DNA from 2 places in the Oceanobacillus sp. FSL K6-0118 genome. Region 1 is predicted to be linked to the other one. Evidence: a T-box and tRNA genes for the amino acid it is inferred to sense, from the RefSeq annotation. Region 1 holds a T-box; the other holds one or more tRNA genes.
What was found. A T-box is a leader RNA that pairs with one kind of tRNA and senses whether it is charged. The one in region 1 lies ahead of serS (serine--tRNA ligase), so its partner is inferred to be a tRNA-Ser.
Positions count from the first base shown of each region.

Region 2: it has a tRNA-Ser gene. The T-box ahead of serS (serine--tRNA ligase) is inferred to sense a tRNA for this amino acid. The anticodon was not compared.

Region 1 covers NZ_JBBOVR010000001.1:236,570-242,681, forward strand. The annotation lists gene gyrA (DNA gyrase subunit A) at 1-288, shown strand, start outside; gene MHI02_RS01125 (YaaC family protein) at 387-1,343, opposite strand; gene guaB (IMP dehydrogenase) at 1,514-2,986, shown strand; gene MHI02_RS01135 (D-alanyl-D-alanine carboxypeptidase family protein) at 3,198-4,526, shown strand; T-box leader at 4,578-4,802, shown strand; gene serS (serine--tRNA ligase) at 4,855-6,112, shown strand, end outside.
Region 2 covers NZ_JBBOVR010000001.1:2,352,080-2,358,191, forward strand. The annotation lists gene MHI02_RS12105 (MFS transporter) at 1-680, opposite strand, end outside; gene MHI02_RS12110 (superoxide dismutase) at 779-1,384, opposite strand; tRNA gene MHI02_RS12115 (tRNA-Ser) at 1,684-1,773, opposite strand; tRNA gene MHI02_RS12120 (tRNA-Ile) at 1,790-1,866, opposite strand; tRNA gene MHI02_RS12125 (tRNA-His) at 1,879-1,951, opposite strand; tRNA gene MHI02_RS12130 (tRNA-Met) at 1,972-2,048, opposite strand; tRNA gene MHI02_RS12135 (tRNA-Asn) at 2,053-2,127, opposite strand; gene MHI02_RS12140 (Na/Pi cotransporter family protein) at 2,295-3,926, opposite strand; gene MHI02_RS12145 (NfeD family protein) at 4,157-4,792, opposite strand; gene MHI02_RS12150 (IS4 family transposase) at 5,067-6,112, shown strand, end outside.

The DNA of each region.
Region 1 (6,112 bases):
TTAAATGATAAAACAGGGCATGTCTCTGCTGTTAAAGCTGTTAATGGCGAAGAAGATTTAATGGTAATTACTGTAGGAGGCGTACTCATTCGTATTCCTGTAAAAGATATTTCTATAACTGGAAGAAGTACAATGGGTGTCCGACTCATTCGCTTACATGATGATGAAGAGGTAGCTACAGTTGCTAAAATTGAACAAGAAGAAAATGATGCTGAAAATGAAGATGCTACTGAATTAGGGTCTAAAGAAGAAACTGAAACGGAAACAGATAACAAAATAGATGAATAAAAAAGGTGGCTTTAAAGCCACCTTTTTTAGCTGGTAAGAAGGGCTTTCCCTGTCCACCAAAGCTTTTTAAATAAAATGGACATAGGAATTGCCATATTTTAATTTCCTTTATCCATATTTTTGTATAATTCATCTTCTAGTATTTTTGGAATCTTTTTTGCTGTTATATCTAAAAACTGTAATATGAAAGGGTAATCCATTTCCGGTTTTGATGATAATAAGTCCCCCCACCATTCGGCTTCATAACGACAAAGCATACTTAGATTATATAAAAGTAAATAATGAATCATGACATCCGATATTGGTAGAAAATGTTCTCTATTAAGTGGAAAATATATTTTATCATCGTCCATGTGTTTGTAAAAAGGCCCATTAAATGATTCTAGCCTTTCTTCCAACTGAACAGTAATGACGGACTGACGCTCTTCCATATGTTTGATTACCGATAAATAGGGTTTGATTCGATTGAGAAAAGCATCTTTCGTTATGTGATAATAATCCAGTATTGTAGTAGGAAATTGAAGTATTGGAGAATCCTTTGAACCAACCACTACCATTTTTTCAGTTCCTTGGAAGGAAAAGAAGGTTTGCATTTCTGGTATAAGGGAAAATAAGTCCACCATTTGAATCTTGTCAAAAGGAACAGGATTAATAGAATATAGATGCTTCGAAAGGTATGGAAAAAGCCCATTAATTTGGACTTTCACTTCATCCGACATAAATGTATAATTACGCTTTTTTCTCTTCCTAGATGTAACTCCATGTGACAATAAAACGGTAGATTCTGGGTAATTCGGACGCTTAGTTAATAAACAGGCTTTTAATAAATGGGTTAATCCATAAAAATATAAAACAGGTTTAGCAAAAAGCTCTACCTTATGGCCAATTTCATAAAATTTCCTACCATGATCAAGATAATATAATAAAGCATTATAATTTTGGTAACTTTTAGCTTCAACATCCTGTTCATTTATCTTTTTATAACAGCTTTGTAAGTAAACTTGAGCAGTTTGTTGTGAGGTTAAAAATGAAAAAAATCCATCTGATTTACTCATAATAATCTCCTAAGGTAATTTTCAGAATCTATTTACTTCTCATTTTTCAATAATATGTTGTTGAAAAAGAAGGATAGTTGGCGTATTGTATATAAAAATAGAGATTATCTACTAGTTTAGTCATTCATCTTTTATTAAATACCTTTTAAATTTGAGAAGGAGGAGTTACATTGCGAAAAGATAAATTTGCAAAAGAAGGTTTAACGTTTGATGATGTATTATTAATACCAGCGAAATCTGAAGTTTTACCTAATCAAGTTCAATTGAGTACGGAGCTTACGCCAAGTTTAAAATTAAATACGCCATTTATAAGTGCCGGAATGGATACCGTAACAGAAGCTGAAATGGCAATTGCTATGGCTCGTCAAGGTGGTTTTGGAGTCATTCATAAAAACATGTCGATTGAAGAACAAGCTGAACAAGTTGACCGTGTAAAACGTTCAGAGAGTGGTGTTATTACTAATCCATTTTTCTTAACACCAGAACATCAAGTATATGATGCCGAACATTTAATGGGTAAATTCCGTATTTCAGGTGTGCCAATTGTAAATTCTGTAGAAGAACAACAATTAGTTGGTATTATTACCAACCGTGATTTACGCTTTATTCAAGATTATTCTATTTCTATTTCTGAAGTGATGACTAGTACTGATTTAATTACTGCGCCGGTTGGAACAACATTGGAAGAAGCGGAAAAAATCCTCCAAAAATATAAAATTGAGAAATTACCATTAGTGGACGGGAATAACGTATTAAAAGGTTTAATTACGATTAAAGATATTGAAAAAGTAATTGAGTTCCCAAATGCTGCTAAAGATGCTCAAGGCAGACTTTTAGTCGGAGCAGCTGTTGGGGTAACGAAGGATGCAATGAAGCGTATCGATAAGCTAGTAGAAGCGGGTGTAGACGTTATTGTCATCGATACAGCACATGGTCATTCTAAAGGTGTTCTTGACCAGGTTAAAGAAGTACGTAAAGAATACCCTGAATTAAATATTATTGCTGGTAATGTTGCAACTGCAGATGGTACTAGAGAACTTATTGAAGCGGGTGCCTCCATTGTTAAAGTTGGTATCGGACCGGGATCAATATGTACGACACGTGTCGTAGCGGGTGTTGGAGTACCACAAATTACAGCGGTAAACGATTGCGCTATGGCGGCACAAGAATATGGTGTACCAATTATTGCAGATGGTGGTCTTAAATATTCTGGAGATATCGTTAAAGCAATGGCAGCAGGTGCGCATGCTGTTATGGTGGGTAGTATGTTTGCTGGTACTACTGAAAGTCCTGGTGAAACAGAAATCTATCAAGGAAGAAAATATAAAGTATATCGTGGTATGGGATCTGTCGGGGCTATGAAAGCCGGCTCTAAAGACCGTTATTTCCAAGGCGATACAGATAATAAAAAACTAGTTCCTGAAGGTATTGAAGGTAGAGTACCTTATAAAGGTTCGTTAGCAGATACGATTCATCAATTAAGCGGTGGTCTTCGTTCTGGTATGGGCTACTGTGGAACAGCAACCATTGATGCTTTACGAAATGAAGCTCAATTTGTAAGAATTACTAATGCTGGTATACGTGAAAGCCATCCACATGATGTCCAAATTACAAAAGAGGCTCCTAACTATTCCGTTCAATAACTAAATGGTTAGGTAAAACCTTTTGAACAACCTCTATAAAATTTTTTTAAGGTGAGGACTTTCCTCATCTATTTTTTTTTGAGATGCTATGTTAAAATAACAAAGTATCTGTGAAATTTTAAATAGAAAACATGCCATTTTTGTAAAAAAAGAAAGTTTTATTTCTTTCTACCTAATAAAAATAGACAAAGGGAATTTTTGGAGGTAAAAAATGTTTAAACATCACAAGAAAATTATATCGTTATTTTTCCTACTAACGGTTTCACTAGGAATTCTTACCTATCATCCTAATAATATAAAAGCGGAGGCTTCCTTAGATATAGATGCAGAGGCAGCTATTCTAGTTGACTTTGATACAGGGAAGATATTATACGCAAAAAATGAGAACGTGTTACTTCCTCCAGCAAGTATGACGAAAATGATGACAGAGTATTTAGTAATGGAGGCAATTAAAGAAGGAAAAATTTCATGGGATACAACTACACAAATTAGTGATTATGCTTATGCTATCTCAGCTAATACCTCATTATCAGGCGTAGGTTTAGTACAAAATAAGCAGTATACTGTAAAAGATTTATATCAAGCAATGGCGATTAACTCAGACAATGCAACAACAATTGCACTTGCAGAACTTGTTGGCGGCTCTGAAACTGAATTTGTTAAAATGATGAATCAAAAGGCCAAGGAATTAGGCCTAGAATCCAAGTTTGTTAATGCTTCAGGATTAGACAATAAAGATTTAGAAGGAAATCAGCCGGAAGGTACTAGTGTGGAAGATTTGAATTTATTAACTGCCCGTTCTACGGCAATACTAGCATATAACCTTATAAAAGATTTCCCAGAGGTCTTAGAAATTGCTTCTATCCCGAAAACAACATTTGATGGACAAGAGATAGATAACTGGAATAGAATGCTTCCACATGAGGGAGTAAACTTTAAACAGTTTTATTACGAAGGTGTAGACGGACTAAAGACCGGCTTTACGGATAGTGGTGGATATAATTTTACAGGAACAGCTGTAAGAAACGGACAACGATTAATTTCTGTTGTGATGAAGTCGGAAAGTGAAGCACAACGTTTCCAACAAACAAGTAAACTTTTAGATTATGGTTATAATAACTTTACAGCACAGGAATTATTCCCTAAAGGTTATCAACTAAAAGGACAAACGGAGGTTCCTGTATCTAAAGGGAAAGAAAAGAATGTAGAGGTTTCTTTAGCTGAAGGCATTACCGTACCAGTTAAAGGTGACGATGCTGAAAATTATACTCTTAAATATGAATTAGATAAATCCAAATTAAATGAAGATGGTGAATTAATTGCACCAATTGAAAAAGGCGAAGTAATTGGTACAGCTAAACTTGTTTATAAAGGCGATAATGATTATGGATATATTACGGATGATCAAGGGTCTGTACCAATTGTAACAGACCAAGCGGTAGAAAAAGCAAATTGGTTTATGCTTACAATCGGAGCTATTGGTGACTTCTTTGCTAATATATTTTCTTCAGCAGTAGATTGGATTAAAGGTTTATTTTAATTTGCATCTTTATTAAAAAATGATTATGATAATGATAATAAAACAATCTTATCAACAGTGTTGAAAGGAATTAGTAACAGTAACACCTATCTAAAGAGAGTCGATGGTTGGTGGAAATCGATGTTAGAGTGCTGTGAATCCATCCTTGAACTGGTTTACGGAAAGGAATTCCCTCCAAGTAAGTAAACCCGGTAAGTGCCGTTACAACGTGAAAGCCGGAAGAGATTATCTCTTCAATAAGGGTGGCAACGCGGGAATTATACTCTCGTCCCTATCTATTTGGGACGGGGGTTTTTTGTATTTATCCAAAATTTAAGGAGGAAGTGTCATGTTAGATTTAAAATATTTACGTAATAATTTTGAAGAAGTAAAAACAAAACTTAACCACCGCGGTGAAGATTTATCAGAATTAGACCATTTTGGTGAGGTCGATGAAAGACGTAGACGACTTATTTTAGAAACAGAAACTTTAAAAGCAAAACGAAATGAAGTGACTAAGCAAATTTCCGCCCTAAAAAGGGAGAAAAAAGATGCTGAGCCTGCAATAAAGGAAATGCGTGAAGTAGGAGACCAAATAGCGAAATTAGACAAAGAATTAAAAGAGTTAGAAGATAAATTACAACAGATCATGCTTTCTATCCCTAATATTCCCCATGAAAGTGTCCCTGTAGGTGAAGATGAGGATGATAATGTGGAAGTTCGCAGGTGGGGTGACGTTCCAACATTTGATTTTGAGGATAAAGCACATTGGGATATCGCAACAGATCTTGATATTTTAGATTTCGAACGAGCTGGAAAAGTTACGGGAAGTCGGTTTGTTTTTTATAAAGGATTGGGTGCTAGATTAGAACGTGCACTTCTTAACTTTATGATGGATTTACATGCAGATAAACATGGTTATACCGAAGTCCTCCCACCGTCTATTGTAAATCGCACAAGCATGACTGGTACTGGACAATTGCCAAAGTTTGAAGAAGATGCATTTAAAGTAGAAGATTGGGATTATTTCCTAGCCCCTACAGCAGAGGTCCCTGTTACGAATTATCATCGTGATGAAATTTTAAATGTGGATGATTTACCACGAAAATATGTAGCATATAGTGCATGTTTCCGTTCTGAAGCGGGATCTGCTGGTCGCGATACAAGAGGATTAATTCGCCAACATCAATTTAATAAAGTAGAATTGGTCCAATTTGTGAAGCCAGAAGAGTCTTATGAAACATTAGAAACATTGACAAATCATGCGGAAAAAGTACTACAATTACTTGAATTACCTTATCGAGTAATGAGTATGTGTACTGGAGACCTAGGATTTACAGCAGCTAAAAAGTATGACATAGAGGTATGGATTCCGAATCAAAATACGTACCGTGAAATTTCTTCTTGTTCTAATTTTGAAGACTTCCAAGCAAGACGTGCAGGAATTCGATTCCGTAGAGAAGCAAATGGTAAGCCTGAATTTGTTCATACATTGAATGGATCTGGATTAGCAATCGGAAGAACAGTTGCAGCAATTCTTGAGAACTATCAACAGGAAGATGGCTCAGTTAAAGTACCAAAAGTCTTGGTTCCTTATATGGGTGGTT
Region 2 (6,112 bases), 2.1 Mb from region 1:
TGAGCGTATAATATTCTGCTCCAGTTTTTATTATTTTTCCTCTCATATAGAATTCTTCTAAAGTAAAAGTCCCCTTTTGCACTTCTTCGTTTCAAAAAGAAACTGGATATAACTGCAAAAATAAATAATATAAACGAAATAGTAAAAATAGTTGTATAACCTACATTACCGTCTAACTTCGCGATAATTAATCCTGCAAATAGTGGACCAATCATCCCACCTAAAGATTGAAGAACTCCTAAAAACCCATTAAAAAAGTCTCTTGTATCCGGTTCCGTAATTTCAAAAGTTAATACATTAAAAGCTAACCAATAAAAACCATAACCTATCCCTAATAAACAACCTAATAAAAAATTAAAATAAGAAGCTTTCTCTCCAATAATTAATACACTTAGGAAAAACACAGACAAAAATATAACACCTAATCTTAGGACTATAATCCGATCAACTTTTTTAGCTAACCTTCCTGCTAATATAAAGGTTAGAGCTTGAAATAGATTAATTCCTAGATTATAAACTGCAATCGTAATATAATCTCCGGATTGTCTCCATAAATAGATATTGACAAACGTATTGGAAAGAAAAATACCTAAGGAATAAAGGCCACCTATTAGTAATAGTAATAATAAATCACGATTAACGTCCATTTTGTTTTCAAATGCTTGAATGAATTTCGCCATATCTAACTACTCCTTTAATAAGTTAGTCTTGGCGAATAATTGTCAGATATGCAAAAAAACACGTGGTAAAATACCACGTGTTTTTAAATTACTTGCTATTAACCTTTGTAGTTTTTAGCTACTTCATCCCAGTTAACAACATTCCAAAATGCTGCTAAGTATTCAGGGCGTCTGTTTTGATATTTTAGGTAGTATGCATGTTCCCAAACGTCTACACCTAATAAAGGAGTTTTACCTTCCATAAGTGGAGAATCTTGGTTTGGAGTGCTCATAACTTCTAATTCACCGTTATTGGATACTAGCCAAGCCCAACCAGAACCAAAACGTGTTTTAGCAGCATTTTCAAACTCTTCTTTGAATTTGTCGAAGCTACCAAATTTAGCATTAATCTTTTCAGCTAGTTCACCAGTTGGTTCACCACCACCATTTGGTGATAAAACTTTCCAGAATAAACTATGGTTAGCATGTCCACCACCATTATTGCGTACCGCTGTACGTTTTGCTTCTGGAACAGCATCTAAATTACTGATTAATTCTTCAACTGATTTTCCTTCTAATTCGGAAATTCCTTCAACAGCTGCATTTAGATTTGTTACATAAGTGTTATGGTGTTTCGTATGATGAATATTCATTGTTTCCTTGTCAATTGTTGGTTCTAATGCATCATATGCATATGGTAATTCTGGTAATTCAAATTTAGCCATAAAAATCTTCCTCCCTTAATAAATTTAAAATGGATAATTCAGGTTTATCACCCTTTAACTAGAAGATTATCATTGCTATCACATAGTTGCAAATATTTTGCCTTACAAAGATGAAAAATAGTTAAATCAAGAAGACTTCCATAAGCGGGGTTTTCTTTCATCTCCCACTTATGGTTAGTCATACTTATCGGACCTTTACGGGCAGTTGATCTCCCAACTAGTTTTACTGCCCGATTAAGAGGGATAAAAATTTACGCAAATAAAAAACAAGTATATTATATACTTGTTTTCTCGCAAAAAGGAGGTAGAGGGATTCGAACCCCCGCGCGGTTTGACCCGCCTGTCGGTTTTCAAGACCGATCCCTTCAGCCAGACTTGGGTATACCTCCGTGATATGATATTATATGGTGGACCCTGCAGGACTCGAACCTGCGACCGATCGGTTATGAGCCGATAGCTCTAACCAACTGAGCTAAGGGTCCAGTTTATAAACGGGCGATCGGTGGGAATCGAACCCACGAATGCCGGAGCCACAATCCGGTGCGTTAACCACTTCGCCACGACCGCCATGTGACTAAATAATAAAATGGTAGCGGCGGAGGGGATCGAACCCACGACCTCACGGGTATGAACCGTACGCTCTCGCCATCTGAGCTACGCCGCCACTTTGGCTCCACAGGTAGGATTCGAACCTACGACCGATCGGTTAACAGCCGATTGCTCTACCACTGAGCTACTGTGGAATAGTGAAATGTTAATATTTAACAACGATATAAAATTTACCATGTATTTTTTCGTTTGTCAACACTATTTATTAATCTCGACAAACATAAACAACGTCTATTATAATATCACCTTTTATTCTTATTTGCAATTAAAAAAGAGAAGGTTTTATCCCTTCTCTTTTATTTTAATCATGATGACCTAAAACATACTCAGCAATGTTCACTGCGTGGTCACCAATACGCTCTAAATTACTTATGATATCAACAAATACTATACCTGCTGAACCACTGCAAAGCCCTTTATTCATACGAATAATATGTCGCTTACGATAATCTCTTTCCATCTTATCAATTTCTTCTTCTCGTTGAACAACTTCTAAGGCTTTCTCTCTATCAGACTCACTTAAAGCATCTACAGCTTGTTTAACAGTCATATTAGTTAAGTCAAACATAGTGTTTAACTCACCCATCGCCTTATCTGAAATTTGGACTTTATTAGAAATTTTGTAATCCACCAACTCAATTAAATTTTCAAAGTGATCCCCTATTCGTTCAATATCACGGACGGAGTTCATTAATGCTGTATGTTTTTCACTTTCCTGTTCAGATAGAGATCTTCCTGATACCGTCACTAAATATTCTGTAATATTACGATCTAGGTTATTTATGGCTCCCTCAATTTGCATAGCCATATCTGAATGTTTTTGAGAACTTGTAGTTAAATATCGATTGGATTCTTCTAGACCTTTACAAGCATATTCTCCCATTCGGGCTATTTCCTTTTTCGCTTGATCTAAAGCTAAAGCAGAAGATCTCTCAATGAAAATCGGATCCAAGAATTTTGGTTTATATTCAATAGTCGTATCTTTACCTGGGATTATTTTCGTAACAATCCATGCCAATCCAGCTATAAACGGAAATTGTATAATCGTGTTCATAACATTAAAGCTTCCGTGTGCAAATGCAATCGTCATTTCTGGATTCAAATTTAATTTTGTCTGTAAGAATGATACAAAAGCTACAAATGGAATTAATAATATAAGAAAAATAATAGAACCCATCACATTAAAAATTACGTGAGTCAACGCTGCTCGTCTTGCCGCAACAGAAGCGCCGATTGCTGCTAACACCGCAGTAATTGTTGTTCCAATATTATCACCAAATAAAACAGGAATAGCTGCGTCTAAAGCTATAGCTCCTTCAGAAAATAGTCCTTGTAAAATACCAACCGTTGCACTTGAGCTTTGTACGATTAATGTAAAGACTGTTCCGATGATAACACCAAGAATTGGATTATCACTCATACTTACTGTTAATTCATGAAAAGCCTCAAGTGAACGTAAGGGTTTCATACCACTACTCATTAACTCTAAGCCATAAAACAAAGCACCAAAACCAAAAAGAGCTTGTCCTAGTGCAGTAATAATTGGTTTCTTAAAGAAAAAGATTAAAAATGCACCTACTGCAAGAATTGGTAAAGCATATTCACCAATATCAATACCAATAATAAAAGCGGTAATAGTTGTTCCAATATTCGCTCCCATAATAACACCAATTGCTTGTCTTAATGTCATAAAACCTGCATTAACAAGCCCTACTGTTAATACGGTCGTACCTGAACTACTTTGAATTAACATCGTTACAACCATTCCGGCAAGCACGCCAAGGAAAGGATTACTTGTAAATCGATCAAGTATATCTCTTAATCGGTCACCTGCAGACTTTTGTAAACCATCTCCCATAAATTTAATACCTAAAAGGAAGATCCCAAGTCCACCAAAAAATTCAAAGAGTAGTGTCTGAATATCTACACCCAATGATATTACATCCTTTCATCCGATTATCATTAATTAAAAAACCCTACTCTATCTTAAGGTTAGGTTAATTCCTTGTAAAGATATTTCGTCATAATTTTACATTAAATTTACAATCATCAACAAAAACTAATTATTACTCTACCTTCAAAAATAACAATAAAAAAGACTGTTATGTCAAGATCCCAAATACACTTCTCTTTAGGACTCTTAACTTACAGTCTTTTACGTTGTTACGATTTGATTTTTTCAACTAATATTTTTGTCCCATCAACCTGAATTACTTGTATATGGGTATTTTTCTCGATCCATTGTCCGTTAGATACCGCGCTATAATCCTTTTTATTTACTTCGATTGTTCCAACAGGGCGTAAATCTGTTTTGGTGATTCCACTTTGACCTAAAAGTTTTTCATATTCCTTGTTCAAGGAGTTATATCCTGCCTCACTTGTTAATTGATCCTTTAAAGCTATTTTTGTCCACATTTCCCGCTTCTTAAAGACTTTTAAGAATAAAAAAGAGCCTGCAGTACCTAAAATTACTCCAAGTACAGCGTACAACCCCGAGGTAAATGAAGGTGCTACTAAAGCAACGGAAACTAGCATAATGGCTACACCAATAGTCGCTAATGTACCATCATTTAGAATTTTTCCATCAATAATGATTAGTATTAGTCCTAAAAAGTATAAAATAAGCATAATTATAAAGAAACTTGCTTCTACAACATACGCACCAAAATAAATGGTAATAAAACCAATTCCCAATAAACCAAAAATTCCTCTAGCATTTACTAACACTTCACCGATTAAAAACAATGACCCTAAACCTGTTAAAACAAAGCCAATCCATACTAATTCAAAAATTTCCAATTACACCCCTCCTTTATATGTATTATACGAAAAAATTGAGATTAAGTTTCATTTTAAAAATCCAAGCTCTCAGGCAGACAACGAAAAACAGTTTTCTTAGGTACTCAACTTTCGCAGAGTAAAAATGACATCTAACCTTTATCTGGTAAAGTACTTTTGGAAATTCATTATGGACCTTGACATCTGCCTACTATAAAAAAGAAAAACACCTCCACTTTTGGTATAGTTTAATTGTCTAGAAAAAAACTCCCAAATAGAAGAGGTGCCTCCTACTATGATAGCGAATAATGACCAAAATAATCAAATGCCAACCGAATTAAAATCTGGTTTTAATGAATTAGAGATGCTTAAACATTTGCGGAAAGCCGGTATCACCAAAGGATTTGGGTTTTCTTGTGCTTATTTATTTCAGCTCCTATTTTGTTTGATTTTCGAACAGAAAAATTGGTTTCGATTGCTTGAAAGCAAAAAATCAGAAAGTCTGCCAGGGAAAGACACCATCTATCGCTTTTTAAACTATTCCAAGTATAATTGGCACCGTTTTTTACTTTCACTAAGTGCTTCAACCATTTCTAAAGTAAGTCGGTTGACCAAAAATGATCGTCCAAAAGTGTTAATCGTTGATGACTCTGCCTATGAACGGAACCGGAGTAAGAAAGTAGAATTACTGGCTCGCTGTTTTGATCACGCATCTCAAAAAATGCGTTTTTACAAAGGTTTTCGTATGCTTACGCTTGGTTGGTCGGATGGTGCCACTTTCATGCCAGTCGACTTCTCCTTATTAAGCTCAAAGAAGTCAAAAATCAATGATATTTCGAATAAAGTAGACAAACGCACTTCTGGTTATAAAAGACGGGAAGAAGCCCTACAAACAGCTCCAGAACAACTACCATCTATGATTTCACGGGCACTTTCTGCAGGAATAGACGCATCTTATGTGTTAATGGATAGTTGGTTTACCCAGCAGCCACTGATTCAATCGATTGTGGAACAAGGTATAGACGTGATTGGTATGGTGAAAGCTACCAATCAACGTTATTTAGTTGATGAAAAACGGGTTAATTTAAAAGAACTTTATCGTCTAGCGAAACCAGCATCGGGAAACAAAAGTATCTTGCACTCTATTCATACAACGATGGCAAACGGAGTACCAGTAAAAGTTGTATTCGTTCGAAATCGCAATAAAAGAAGTGAATGGTTAGCTATCTTAAGTACGGATTGTACGTTAACAGAAACAGAGATTATTCGAATTTACGGAATGCGCTGGGACATTGAAGTCTTTTTCAAGGCGACAAAATCTCTGTTGAAATTACAAAAGGA